3 regions of the Azospira sp. MPR-LB4 genome follow, and region 2 is predicted to be linked to each of the others. Evidence: riboswitches for the same ligand, from Rfam matches in the RefSeq annotation. Region 2 holds a riboswitch; each other region holds the start of a gene.

Region 1 (4,646 bases), 1.7 Mb from region 2:
CGAAGGCCTGGTAGCGGGCGACGCAGATTTTCTTGGCGGCTTCCCGGGCGGGCTTGAGGAAGTCGCGGGGATCGAACTTGGAGGGGTTCTCGAACAGGTAGCGACGCACGGCGCCGGTCATGGCCAGGCGGATGTCGGTGTCGATGTTCACCTTGCGCACGCCGTGCTTGATGCCGTTCACGATCTCTTCCACGGGCACGCCGTAGGTTTCCTTCATGTCGCCGCCGAATTCCCGGATCTCGGCCAGCAGATCCTGGGGCACGGAGGAGGAGCCGTGCATCACCAGGTGGGTGTTGGGGATGCGGGCGTGGATTTCCTTGATGCGGTCGATGGCCAGGATGTCGCCGGTGGGCTTCTTGGTGAACTTGTAGGCGCCGTGGCTGGTGCCGATGGCGATGGCCAGGGCGTCGCAGTTGGTGCGGGCGACGAAGTCGGCGGCCTGGTCCGGATCGGTGAGCAGGTCTTCCCGGGTCATGTGGCCTTCGGCGCCGTGGCCGTCTTCCTTGTCGGCCTTCATGGTTTCCAGGGAACCGAGCACGCCCAGTTCGGCCTCGACGGAGACGCCGATGGCGTGGGAGAACTTCACCACTTCCTGGGTCACGGCCACGTTGTAGTCGTAGGAGGCGACGCTCTTGCCGTCTTCCTGCAGGGAGCCGTCCATCATCACGGAGGAGAAGCCGGACTTGATGGCGGCCATACAGACGGCGGGGGACTGGCCGTGGTCCTGGTGCATCACCACGGGAATGTGGGGATAGGCTTCCAGGGCGGCGAGGATCTGGTGGCGCAGGAAGGCTTCGCCGGCGTATTTGCGGGCACCGGCGGAGGCCTGCATGATCACCGGGGCGTTCAGTTCATTGGCGGCCTCCATGATGGCCCAGACCTGTTCCATGTTGTTCACGTTGAAGGCGGGCAGACCGTAGCCGTTCTCGGCGGCGTGGTCCAGGAGCTGGCGCATGGATACGATGGGCATGGTGTTCCTCCAATGGGCAATGCGGTTTGTTCTGGCGTGATCGGCGCCCGCTGTCGTGGCGCTCGGGAAAGACCGTGATTTTATCGTGGCTTTGCCCCCCGGGCGAGTACTGCGACCACCGGGCAGCAAAAGAAAGACAAAGGCCGCGACCAGGGCGCCGGAGACGCCCAAACCACGGCCCTCTTCAGGCAGGCATGCCTAGAAGCGGCGTTTTTCCTGGGCCCTGGCCTGGTGCTCGCTGAGGACCTGGCGCAGCTCCTCCTCCACCGGCTTTTCCCACTGGCCGTCGTACACCAGGTCGGCCAGGGGCAGGCGCTGGCGCCAGCCGGCGCTTTCCAGCTCCGGCTTTTCCTTGAAGTGGCTGACGTAGCCCAGACACAGGTAGGCCACCGGGATGATGCGCGGCGGCAGGCCCAGGATGTCGCGCAGGGCCTGCTGGTGGAAGATGGAGACCCAGCCCACCCCCAGGCCTTCGCTGCGGGCCGCCAGCCACAGGTTCTGCACGGCGCAGACGCTGGAATAGAGGTCCATGGCCTTGATGTGGGTGCGGCCGATGACCACCGGGCCGGCCCGGTCCCGGTCGCAGGTGATGAGCAGGTTGATGGGCGCTTCCCGGATGCCCTCCAGCTTCAGTTCCTTGTAGATGGCCTGGCGCTCGCCCTCGAATTTCTCCGCCGCCTCCTGGTTGGCCTGCTGGAAGGCGGCGTGGATGCGGGCCTTGGTCTCCGCCTCCCGCACCAGGAGGAAACTCCAGGGCTGCATGTAGCCGACGGAAGGGGCGAAATGGGCGGCGGTGAGGACCCGGGCCAGCACCTCCTGGGGCACCGGGTCGGGCAGGAACTGGCCGCGCACGTCGCGGCGGGAGAAGATGGCGTGGTAGATGGCGTCCCGGGCGGCGTCGGAGAACTCGTGTTCGTTCTGGTAGCCGGCGAGGGAGATGACTTTGTTGACGGTGGGGTCGGTCTTCATGGAGTCCCCTTCAGAAGATCGGTGGCGGCGCGCCTGGCCGTGCGTGCCGGAAAGGGTCTCCTGGCCGGTCTTCTGACTCGGGATCACTCTGCGCCGGCGCCTTCCCGATCCGCGGATCAGTGGCATCTGCCGGCCCAGTCCCCCTCACAGCGTTGGGCACGTCGCGGAATGGGCGGCCCCAAGGCCTGCCGCACCGCGTTCCCGATTCTCCCTTGCGGGCACCCGGAGACGATTCGCCCCGGCGGACCGGGGCGACGGGAATTTTAACAGAGCCGGCGGATTCAGGCCCGAGGCCCGCGAGGGCCCTATCAGGCCCGCAGGGGCGGCATCTGGTGCTCGCCGACGCGGACGATCTTCAGGGTGTTGGTGCCCCCCGGGGTGCCGATGGGCTCGCCGATGGTCAGCACGATAAGGTCGCCCTTGGCCACGGCGCCGTTCTGCATCAGCAGCTGCTCGGCTTCGTAGAGCAGCACGTCCCGGTCCGAATGCTGCTGGCTCATGAGCAGGGGCGTCACTTCCCGGTAGAGGGACATCTTGGTCTGGGCCTCCGCATCCGGCGTCAGGGCATAGACCGGCACGCCGCAGTTGAGGCGGCTCATCCACAGGGCGGTGGAACCGGATTGCGACAGGGCGGCGATGGCCTTCACCTTGAGGTGGTGGGCGGTCCAGATGGCGGCCATGGCCACGGACTGGTCGATGCGGGTGAACACCCGGTCGAGGAATTCCCGGTCCAGGGTCACCTCGGCGGAACGCTCGGCCTCGATGCAGACCCGGGCCATGGATTCCACGGTTTCCACCGGATAGCGGCCGCTGGCGGTCTCGGCGGAAAGCATCACCGCGTCGGTGCCGTCCAGCACCGCATTGGCCACGTCGGACACTTCGGCCCGGGTCGGCACCGGCGACTGGATCATGGATTCCATCATCTGGGTGGCGGTGATGGCCAGCTTGTTCTTCTCCCGGGCGTGGCGAATCATCTTCTTCTGCAGGGCCGGCACGGCGGCATCGCCCACTTCCACGGCCAGGTCGCCCCGGGCCACCATGACGCCGTCGGAGGCGTCAAGGATTTCATCCAGGGCCGCCACGGCCTCGGTGCGCTCGATCTTGGCGATGGTCAGGGCGCGGCTGCCGGCGGCCCGCATCAGCTGGCGCGCCATGTACATGTCGGCGGCGCTCTTGGGGAAGGAGACGGCGATGTAATCGACGCCGATCTGGGCCGCCGTCTTGATGTCGTCCATGTCCTTGGCAGTCAGGGCCGGGGCGGAAAGGCCGCCGCCCTGGCGGTTGATGCCCTTGTTGTTGGACAGCTCGCCGGCGTGGCGCACCACGGTGTGGATTTCGGCACCGATCACCCGCTCCACGTCGAGCACGATGCGGCCGTCGTCCAGCAGCAGCACGGCGCCGGGCTCCACGTCCCGGGGCAGGTCCTTGTAGTCCAGGCCGACCCGCTCCTGGTTGCCCAGGGCACAGTTGGCGTCGAGGATGAACTTGTCGCCCTTCTCCAGCTGGATCTTGCCGTTCTCGAATTTGCCGACGCGGATCTTCGGCCCCTGCAGGTCACCCAGGATGCCCACCGGCCGCCCCACCTTGGCGGAAATCTCGCGCACGGTGCGGGCCCGGGCCATGTGGTCCTCGGCGGTGCCGTGGGAGAAGTTCATGCGCACCACGTCCACGCCGGCGCGGATCAGGCGCTCCAGGGTGACGGGATCGGTGGAAGCGGGGCCGAGGGTGGCGACGATCTTGGTATGGCGGGCCATGGCGGGTTCCTGTTGTTGGTCTGTCCGGCCATTCTAGCGCAGCCTCCCCGCCGTCGCTGGCCCCCAGGCCATTTCCCGGCGCCGGGGCGCTTCAATAGTAGGCCTCGATGGCCGCCAGCGATTGGGCGTAGGTGTGGCGGATCTGGGCCGGCTCGTAGCGGTGCTCCCGGCCCACCGGGCAGGCCAGCCGGGCCAGGCAGGTATGGCGGCAGGGCGAGGCGGGCTGCCGGCGCCAGGCGACGCAGGCGGCCAGGTCGAAACGGCCGCCAGCCAGGGCGCCGGCCGGACAGGCCTCGATGCAGACCCGGGGCGCGCAGCTGGCACAGGGCGAGGCTTCCTGCAGGGGCGGCGTCGGCGGGAAGTCGCTGTCCGCCAGCAGGGCCGCCCGGTAGGCATACCAGGAGCCCCACTGCTGCCGCACCCCGACCATGAAGGGCGAGGGATGGTGCCAGCCCGCCAGCCGCCCCAGCTGCTGCAGCCCCACCGGCGCATCGCCGGGATAGAGCAGGTGGAAGTCCCGGCCGGGACAGACGGCGGCAAACCAGCGGCCCACGCTGGCAATGGTGAAATCGTCGATGGGATGGTCCGAATCCAGCCCGGCGGCCTGCACCGCCTGCCACAGGCGGCGGCCGCCGTGGCCCAGCAGGATCAGCTGGCGCCGGCCGTGGCCCGGGGCGGCCCGCTCCAGGACGGCGGCAACCTCCACCGGCAGGGCCGCCACGTCAAAGACGGCCTGCAGGTTGAGGCCGGCCTCATGCAGCAGACTGGCGTCGAACGGCTGGCGCGGGGAGACCATCGCCCGCCGCCTCAGTGGGAAACGCCGTCCCGCTGCACCACCTTGAGGAAGGTCAGCCAGATGATGCGGCAATCGAAGGCGAGGGAGCGCCGGCGCAGGTATTCCGCATCCAGGGCCACCTTCTGGGGAATGGGCAGCTCGTCCCGCCCGTTCACCT
Region 2 (4,646 bases):
ACCAAGAGGGACCGCCCACAAGCTGCGTTTTGGGTTCCCTTCGCGGCTTCGCCGCTACGGCGGCCTCTCAGGTCAAACGTTCCTGATCGTTCGCTTCTATAAGCCACCTACTTCCGCTTTTTGGGTCGATAGCCGACCTTCAGCACCGGCGCCCGCCTCTTCCTGAAGCGGGCGCTTAATTTTCTCAGCGGAAAAACTCCTCCAGCCGTTCAAACACCGCATGATCCGCCCCGTGGCGGCGGACCGTGCGCACGTCCTCCAGCTTCTCCACCTGCTTCACCATCTGCTCCAGGCGCCGGTCTTCCAGGACCAGTAGCCAGATGCGGCTGATGCTGCCGTCGCCTACGGGCAGGCAGAGGATGCCTTCCACGTTGTAAGCGCGGCGGGAGAAGAGGCCCACCACGTGGGACATGACTCCGGCGTGGTTATTCACTTCCAGTTCCAGCACGGTGCGCTGGGGGCGGGCCAGGGCGGCGTTTTCTTTTTTGCTGACGGCGTTCATCTCAGCCTCCAATCATGTCGGTGTTGGCGGCGCCGGGGGGCACCATGGGATAGACCTTCTCGTTCATGTCGATGAAGGCGTGGATGAGGCAGGGGCCGGGCCGTTGCAGGGCCTGGCGCAGGGCGGCCCGGGGATCGGCGGCGGTGTCCAGGTCCAGGGTGTCGATGCCGAAGCCTTCGGCGATCTTGAGGAAGTCGGGCTGGCCGGCGAATTTGGAGGCGAAATAGCGCTTGCCGTAGAACAGCTCCTGCTGCTGGTACACCAGGCCCAGGGCGTCGTTGTTCATGAGCACGATCTTCAGGTTGGCGCCGGCTTCGGCAATAGTGGCCAGTTCCTGGATGTTCATCAGGATGCTGCCGTCGCCGGTAAAGCAGACCACGGTGCGCTCGGGCTCGGCCAGGGCGGCACCGAGGGCGGCGGGAACGCCGAAGCCCATGGTCCCCAGGCCGCCGGAGGTGAGCCACTGGCGCGGCCGGCGCAGGGGGTAGGCCTGGGCCACCCACATCTGGTGCTGGCCCACGTCGGTGGCAATGGCGGCGGAATCGTCCAGACAGTCGGCCACGGCCTGGATCAGGCCGTAGTGGCTGCGCGGGTCTTCCAGGTTGGGCCGCTGCAGGCGGAAGCGGGAGCGCAGGTCGCCCATGTGGGTGAGCCAGCGCTTGCGCAGGTGGGCCTCCACCAGGGGCGAAAGTTTTTCCAGTACCTCGCCCACGTCGCCGGCGATGCCCACGTGGGCGTTCTTGATCTTGTCCAGTTCGGAGGGGTCGATGTCGATGTGGATGATCTGGGCCTTGGGGCAGAAGGCCGCCACCTTGCCGGTGGCCCGGTCGTCGAAGCGGGCGCCGACGGCGATGAGCAGGTCGCACTCTTCCAGCAGCAGGTTGGTGTAGCGGGCGCCGTGCATACCCAGCATGTGGATGGAGAGGGGATGGTCCACCGGCATGGCGCCCAGGGCCATGAGGGTCATGGTGGTGGGAAGCGACGCCTTCTCTGCCAGAGCCACGGCGGCCTCGGCGGCGCCGGAATGGACGACGCCGCCGCCCAGATAAAGGATGGGCCGCTCGGCGGCGTTGATCATGGCGGCGGCCTTTTCGATGGCCGCCATGTCCGGCGCCGGCAGGGCCTGGCGGCCGCCGGGGGCGGGCCACTGGCTGACCTCGATGGCCTGGGCCTGGACGTCCTTGGGGATATCCACCAGCACCGGGCCGGGGCGGCCGGAGGCGGCCAGGGTGAAGGCCCGGGGAATCACCTCCAGCAGCTCTTCTGCGGAGTTCACCAGGAAGTTGTGCTTGGTGATGGGGATGGAAAGGCCGTAGGTATCCACCTCCTGGAAGGCGTCGGTGCCGATCATGCTGCGGGGCACCTGGCCGGTGATGGCCACCAGGGGAATGGAATCCAGCTTGGCATCGGCGATGGCGGTCAGCAGATTGGTGGCACCGGGGCCGGAGGAAGCGAGGCAGACAGCGGGCTGGCCGCTGGCCCGGGCCATGCCCTGGGCGATGAAGCCGGCGCCCTGCTCATGGCGGGCCAGCACGTGGCGGATTTTTTCCGAGGCCGAGAGGGCGTCGTAGAAGGGCAGGATGGCGCCGCCGGGAATGCCGGAGACGGTGGTGACGCCCTGGCGTTCCAGCAGGCGGACGACGATCTGGGCGCCGGTAAGGGTTTCCGGCGCCGGGGCGGCATCCGTCTGGCGGGCGGCTTGGGGGGCTGGGGCATTCATGGCTGGGCTTCTCCTTGCGTGATCCGGTTTGGCTTGCCGGTCGGAGGGCCCAAAAACAAAACCCCCGCCGGGCTGTCGCGCCGGCGGGGGTTTTGTGGAATTCGGTTGGTTTCTTTACCGGACTTCGCTCATCCCAGCGGCGCACGCGCGTACTACTACGACTACGCGTACTACAGCGCCTACTACGCCAATGACGGACGCGCCCGCGCCGGCCCGGGAGGGCAGCGTGTTGCAGCGGTCGAAGTCGGCGAAGTTGTACATGGAGCTGATAAAGGATTCGCGGTTGAAGGCGGAAAAAAATTTGCCGGTAAAAAAAGTTTTTGCCACTGCTCCGGCAAAAACGATCCGACGATTATGCAGAAATTCCGGCGGGGCATGCAACAGGAAATTCACAGTTTCTGTGGATAAGTCTGTGGGCCGTTCCGGGACAGTCGGTGAAAAGCCACAGTATTACTGGGGATTAAACACTCTGCCCGTTTTCTGGGCAAAATGCTCCCGGCTGTGGAAAAGACCCTGTCGCCAAATACACTATATGTAGTTGTCTATTACTCTCGTACTACTACCTGTAGTGTCCAACCCCTTGCCCTCCGCTTGAGGGCTGGGGTAAAGTCTCCTCCGCGACGGTTCCCCGATTTCGGGACAAATGGGAATCCGGTGCGGCGATCAAGGAAGTCGGGATCAGACGGATTCCCCGCGAATCCGCAGCGAACTTTCCGCCCATGCCGGAGCTGCCCCCGCAACTGTAAACGGCGAGTTCGATGTCCACGCGTGCCACTGGGAGGCAGTTCCACCGGGAAGGCGGGCATCGGGCCAGGACCCGTGAGCCAGGAAACCTGCCGTCGCCAATTTTTCAGTCTGACCAGGGGCGGGGTGCCCCCCGGTGGATCGGGATTGTCCGCTGTCGGCCGCCATGGGCGTGCCCGCCGGCGCCTCGGCAGTCCCGCCGCCCTGGGCCCCCGTTCCGTTGATAACGGGAGTTCCACGATGCAAGCCGGCCTCTTCGCCACCCACCAAGCGTCATCCCACCTGCCCTCCGACAATCTGGACGACAGCCTGCCCAACGCCGCCGATCTGGCCGGCCGGGCCCAGTCCTTCGAGGTCATCCGCCGCAACGGTTCGGTAATGCCTTTCAATGCGGAAAAAATCTCCGTCGCCATGAACAAGGCCTTCCTGGCCGTGCACGGCAGCCAGGGCGCCGCCTCGGCCCGCCTGCGGGACCTGGTCTCCCGCCTCACCGCCATCGTCGTCCAAGCCCTCACCCGGCGCCTGCCCGGCGGCGGCACGGTGCATATCGAAGACATCCAGGACCAGGTGGAACTGGCCCTGATGCGTTCCGGCGAGCACGACGTGGCCCGGGCCTACGTGCTGTACCGGGAAAAGCGGGCCGCCGAACGGGCTGCCCAGGCGGCGGCCGCCCCCGCTGCCGCCGGCCCCCTGCTGCACGTGGTGGACGGCGACCGCCGCTTCCCCCTGGACCGGGCCGCCCTGCTGCAGCAATGCCGGGAAGCCTGCCAGGGCCTGGCCGACGTGGCTGCCGAAACGGTGCTGGAGCAGGCCCTGCACAACCTCTACGACGGCGTGCCCCTGGCCGCCGTGCGCCAGTCCCTGGTGCTGGCCGCCCGCACCCTGATCGAGCGGGAACCGGGCTACAGCAAGGTGGCTGCCCGCCTGCTGCTGAGCAGCGTGCGCGTCGAAGTGCTGGGGGAGGAAGCCAGCCAGGAGGCCATGGCCGCCCGCTACGCCGAAGCCTTCCCCGGCCTCATCCGCACCGGCGTGGACGCCGAGCTGCTGGATGCCCGCCTCAAGGACTACGACCTGGAACGCCTGGCCGCCGCCCTCAAGGCCGAGCGGGACCTGCAGTTCGACTACCTGGGCCTGCAGACCCTCTACGACCGCTACTTCCTGCACGTGGACGAGCGCCGCATCGAGCTGCCCCAGACCTTCTTCATGCGCGTGGCCATGGGCCTGGCCCTCAACGAGATCGACCGGGAAGCCCGGGCCATCGAGTTCTACAACCTGCTCTCCTCCTTCGACTTCATGAGCAGCACGCCGACCCTGTTCAACAGCGGCACCCGGCATTCCCAGCTCTCTTCCTGCTACCTCACCACCGTCTCCGACGACCTGGAAGGAATCTACCAGTCCATCAAGGAAAACGCCCTGCTGCAGAAATACGCCGGCGGCCTGGGCAACGACTGGACCCCGGTGCGCTCCCTGGGGGCCCGCATCAAGGGCACCAACGGCAAGAGCCAGGGCGTCATCCCCTTCCTCAAGGTGGTGAATGACACGGCCGTGGCCGTGAACCAGGGCGGCAAGCGCAAGGGCGCCGTCTGCGCCTATCTGGAATCCTGGCATCTGGACATCGAGGAATTCCTCGAGCTGCGCAAGAACACCGGCGACGAACGCCGCCGCACCCACGACATGAAC
Region 3 (4,646 bases), 1.0 Mb from region 2:
CCAGGAGGCAGGCCAGGACCAGCAGGCGAAGGCAGCGCCCCACGCCCGCGCCTATTGCCATTCCACCCGGTTGCGGCCCAGGTCCTTGGCCCGGTACAGGGCGGCATCGGCCCGGGCCACGATGTCCTTGGCCTGGTCGTCGGGGCGGTAGGTGGCGACCCCGAAGCTGGCGGTCTTCTGCCGCACCACCGGAAACTCGTTGAGCTCGAACACCCGGCGCAGGTCCTCGGCCAGCACCCGGGCCCCCGCCTCGTCCGTGTGGGGGCAGACCACCATGAATTCCTCGCCGCCCCAGCGGCCTGCCAGGTCCGTCTCCCGGGTGTGACGCTGCAGCAGCCGGGCCACTTCCAGCAGCACCTGGTCCCCCGCCTGGTGGCCGTGGCAGTCGTTCACCAGCTTGAAGTGGTCCAGGTCCAGCAGGATCAGGCTGAAGGGCTGGCCGAAACGCTGGGAGCGCTGGATTTCGCTTTCCAGTACCTCGTCCAGCTTCATGCGGTTGAACAGGCCGGTCAGCTTGTCGGTGACGGAAAGTCGCTCCAGCTCCCGGTTGAGGGCGCTCAGCTTGCGGTTGGAGTAGATGACCACGGCCAGGACGAAGGCGGCCACGGCCAGGCTCTTCCACAGCAGGCTGTAGTCGGTGTGCTGCTCCACCTTGATGGCCACGTGCCGGTTGGCGATGGCCTCCCGCTCCTGGGGCGTCACGGTGCGCACGCCCTTGTCCAGGATGTCCCGCAGCAGGGGTTCGTCCTTGACCACGCCGATGCGCAGCTGGTTGGTGTAGGCGGGAATCTGGCCGGCGATCTTGAGGTTGAACAGGCCTTCCTTGCGGATGGCGTAGGCGGCGACGATGAGGGAGCGCACCGTCAGGTCGGCCTTGCGCTCGGAAACCAGGGAGACGGCCTCCGGCTCGCTGCCGGTGAGGATCACCCGCAGGTTGGGGAAGTCCTTGCGGATGCGCTCCTCCACCATGGTGCCCCGGGGCAGGGCCACGCTCTCGCCGCTGAGGCCGAGGAGGTCGCCGACGAAGGCGTGCTCCTCCCGGGTGACGATGATGTTGGGGTCGGTGAACACGGGAGCGGTGAAATTCAGCCAGCGGTCCCGTTCCGGACTCTGGTTGAGGAAGCTCATGAGCTGGCAGCGCCCGGCCTTGGCGGCGGCCAGGCTTTCGTCCCAGGTCCGCACCGACAGCAGCTCGATGCGCAGGCCGACCCGCTGGGCCACCAGCTGCACCAGGTCGGCGCCGATACCCTCGTGCCGCCCCTGCTCGTTGATGCGCTCGAAGGGCTCCCAGTCCGGATCGACGCACATCTTCACCGACTGCACCCTGTCCAGGTAGGCCTGCTCGGCAGCCGTGAAGACGATGGACGCCGGCTCGGAGGCGACGCCGGGCAGCGGACTCAGGGTAAGGCAGGCGGCGCACAGGGCCAGGGCTGTCTTGAGGGACATGGGGACTAGGCAGGTTGGAGGGATCGTCACTGCCGATGCCCGGGCAGCCTGGGTTGCGGAAGGCGCCATGCCGATCACGGCACGGGCTCCGGCCCATCTTGTTCTGTCGGCAGTATAACGGCCCGCCACCGCTGAATTGGCTCGACTATGTCACACCGCGGTGGGGGGCCGCTGCCCGGCCGGGCAGCCTGCCGCCTGCCGTTCCGGGCCGGAAACCGGGCGCCCGCCCCGACCGGGGCGGGCGATGGCCGGCGCCTAGGCCAGACGCCGCCCCAGGGGCTGGGGCACGGGCACCGGGCGGCCGTCGTAGCCCACCGCCACCATGGTGAGGCGGCCCCGGGTGCACAGGCGGCGCTGGCCGGTGAGCAGGGCCTCGGCGTGCAGCAGCACTTCCACCGTCATGGAACTGTTGCCGATGGCCACCACCCGGGCCGCCAGGTCGGCGATCTCCCCCTCCAGCACCGGCGCGTGGAAGTCGATGCGCTCGGAAGCGGCCATCACCACCGGCATGCGGGCCTGGCGGCTGGCCGCCACCATGGCCGCCTTGCCCAGCCAGGCCAGGGCCTGGCCGCCGAAGAGGCTGCCGTGGTGGTTGGTGTGGCCGGGAAAGACCATCTCCACCATGGCCGTCACCGGGCCGATGCCGGGCAGCTGGGCGAAGCTCTCGTCGTCCTCCTGCAGCGGCGCCCCTGGACCGTCCACCGCCACCAGGGTGAAGTGGGCGGTGGCGCTGGTCTCCCGCAGCCCGGTGGCCAGGTCCTCCGCCGCCAGGGCCACCTCCACCTGCACCGAGCGCCGACCCCGCTGCACCACCCGGCCGGACAGTTCCACCAGGCGCCCCTGGGGAATGGGCTTACGGAAGTCGATGCGGCCGCTGCTGGCGGTGACCATGGGCCGGCGGGTCTCCCGGGTGGCCACCAGGAAAGCCAGCTTGTCCATCATGGCCATGGCGGAACCGCCGAAGAGGGTGCCGTGATGGTTCACCTGTTCGGGGAAGACCACGTCCACCATGAGGGTGGCCTGCTGCTGCCGCGGCGAAGTGGACGAAGTGGGGGCGGGATTGGCTTCTACGGGCTGGGCGGCCGTCCCCACGACGGCGCCGATTTCCATTGCTTCCATGCGCATGCGCAACTCCTTGGATAAAGCGGAGCGGGAGCATCGGAGAAGGGCGAACACCCCGGGCCGCGGCAAAGCGGCTCGGAGCGGCAGGCAGCCGAGAGCGGACAACGATGACAGTCAGGGAATGCGCGCATTTACCTTCCTCAGGGGACACCCCGCCCCAATTAGGATTGATATGAAGTAATGCCGCGGCAGGTCTCCTGACTTGCGGGTCGTCACGTTGCGCCAGCCTTCCCGGCAGTATCGCCAGTGGCAAAGAGTGGAGCGCAACGCTCGCCGCCTACAGTTGCGGGGGCAGTTCCGGACTGGAGTCGGGGCGTCGCCGCCCTGTCTCGCACCGGATTCCCTTTTCATCCCCTGGAGGGGGGAACCGAAGCGGGGCCAGTCTAACCCGCCCCGACCGATTCGCCAAACGCCGCGCCTGGCGCGGCGGATTGCCCAGCCCGGGGGGAGTGGGCTATCATCCGCCCCGATTCAGGTGCCGTGCCTCGCGCTCTGCGGGGACGGTGAAACGGGAAGCCGGTGACTCCAGGGACCACCCAGGACAGTCCGGCGCAGCCCCCGCTGCTGTAAGCCAGACGACGCTGCCTCACGCCACTGTGGTTCATCACGGGAAGGCCGGCAGGGAAGGATGAAGGCAAGCCAGAAGACCGGCCTGACATCACAAGTTGCACCATTCCCCGGGGTGACGGGAACGGTTCTGGTGATTTGCCGCCTCCTCGCTGTTCCATCCGCCGCGGCCCTTTATCCGACCTGCCACAACTCCCCCGCCTGGTGCGCCACCGTCATGCTCGCCGAGGGAGAGACTCATGCACATCATGGAAGGCTTCCTGCCCATCGAACACGCCGTGGGCTGGAGCGTCGCCGCCGCCCCCTTCGTCGCCTGGGGCATCCGTTCCGTGAACCGCCGCATCCGCGAAAATCCCGAGCAGCGCATGCTGCTGGGAGTGGCCGCCGCCTTCACCTTCGTCCTCTCGGCCCTGAAGCTGCCCTCGGTCACCGGCAGCTGTTCCCACCCCACCGGCACCGGCCTGGGCGCCGTGCTCTTCGGCCCTGCCGCCATGGCTCCCATCGGCGCCGTGGTGCTGCTGTTCCAGGCCCTGCTGCTGGCCCACGGCGGCCTCACCACCCTGGGCGCCAACATCTTCTCCATGGCCGTGGTGGGACCCTTCGCCGCCTACGGCATCTTCGCCCTGGCCCGCCGCCTCAAGGCCTCCCTGGCGGTGAGCGTGTTCCTCGCCGCCAGCCTGGCGGACCTGCTCACCTACGTCACCACCTCGGTGCAACTGGCCTGGGCCTTCCCCGATCCGGTGGGCGGCTTTGGCGCCTCCTTCCTCAAGTTCGCCGGCATCTTCGCCCTCACCCAGATTCCCCTGGCCATCAGCGAGGGCCTGCTCACCGTGGTCATCTGCAACGCCCTGGCCCGCTTCAACCCGCAGGAACTGCAGGACCTGGGCGTGGCCCCGGCGCCGGAGGTGCGGGCATGAAGCGCCACCAGAACCTGCTGCTGCTCATCGCCGTGGTGCTGCTGGCGGCCCTGCCCCTGTGGCTGGTGGAACGGCCGGTCGGGCCGGACGGCCAGCCGGCGGAAATCTTCGGCGGCGCCGACAGCGAGGCCCAGGCCCTCATCACCCGCATCGCCCCGGACTACCAGCCCTGGTTCCAGCCCCTGCTGGAGCCGGCCAGCGGCGAGATCGCCTCCCTCCTTTTCGCCCTGCAGGCGGCCCTCGGCGCCGGCTTCATCGGCTATTACCTGGGCTGCGCCCGCACCCGGGAAAAGCTGCGCCGGGAACAACGACGCGGTGAAGCGGCAGCCCGGCGCGAAGACAAGGACCAGGAAGGGCCGGCGTGCTGATCGAGCAGTCGGCCTACGCCAACCGCTGGCGCGGCGTGGCGCCCCAGGCCAAGGGCCTCTTCGCCCTGGGCGGGGTGACGGCCGCCTTCGTCGCCGCCGCCACCCCGGCCGCCGGGCTCGGCGTGGCCGCCCTGCTGGCGGCCGTGACCATCGGCGGCGCCCGGGTATCGCCCCTGCTCTATCTGCGGGTGGCGGCCCCGGCCCTCTTCTTCCTCGCCATCAGCGC

Evidence for each region. Region 2 has a riboswitch for cobalamin ahead of AC3QLZ_RS16495 (ribonucleoside-diphosphate reductase subunit alpha). Riboswitches for the same ligand answer to the same signal wherever they lie in the genome.
Region 1: another riboswitch for cobalamin. It lies ahead of bluB (5,6-dimethylbenzimidazole synthase); the one in region 2 lies ahead of AC3QLZ_RS16495 (ribonucleoside-diphosphate reductase subunit alpha).
Region 3: another riboswitch for cobalamin. It lies ahead of AC3QLZ_RS03760 (acyl-CoA thioesterase); the one in region 2 lies ahead of AC3QLZ_RS16495 (ribonucleoside-diphosphate reductase subunit alpha).

Annotation. Positions count from the first base shown of each region.
Region 1 is NZ_CM179521.1:1,516,769-1,521,414, forward strand. It holds gene fba (class II fructose-bisphosphate aldolase) at 1-970, opposite strand, end outside; gene bluB (5,6-dimethylbenzimidazole synthase) at 1,169-1,939, opposite strand; cobalamin riboswitch at 1,985-2,180, opposite strand; gene pyk (pyruvate kinase) at 2,248-3,693, opposite strand; gene AC3QLZ_RS06950 (hypothetical protein) at 3,785-4,489, opposite strand; gene AC3QLZ_RS06955 (sugar transferase) at 4,501-4,646, opposite strand, start outside.
Region 2 is NZ_CM179521.1:3,531,224-3,535,869, reverse strand. It holds gene ilvN (acetolactate synthase small subunit) at 185-502, opposite strand; gene ilvB (acetolactate synthase large subunit) at 504-2,222, opposite strand; gene AC3QLZ_RS16500 (hypothetical protein) at 2,328-2,630, shown strand; cobalamin riboswitch at 2,827-3,077, shown strand; gene AC3QLZ_RS16495 (ribonucleoside-diphosphate reductase subunit alpha) at 3,207-4,646, shown strand, end outside.
Region 3 is NZ_CM179521.1:830,787-835,432, forward strand. It holds gene AC3QLZ_RS03750 (OprD family outer membrane porin) at 1-43, opposite strand, end outside; gene AC3QLZ_RS03755 (diguanylate cyclase) at 52-1,446, opposite strand; gene AC3QLZ_RS03760 (acyl-CoA thioesterase) at 1,702-2,571, opposite strand; cobalamin riboswitch at 2,739-2,955, opposite strand; cobalamin riboswitch at 3,025-3,238, shown strand; gene AC3QLZ_RS03765 (energy-coupling factor ABC transporter permease) at 3,375-4,052, shown strand; gene AC3QLZ_RS03770 (energy-coupling factor ABC transporter substrate-binding protein) at 4,049-4,420, shown strand; gene cbiQ (cobalt ECF transporter T component CbiQ) at 4,414-4,646, shown strand, end outside.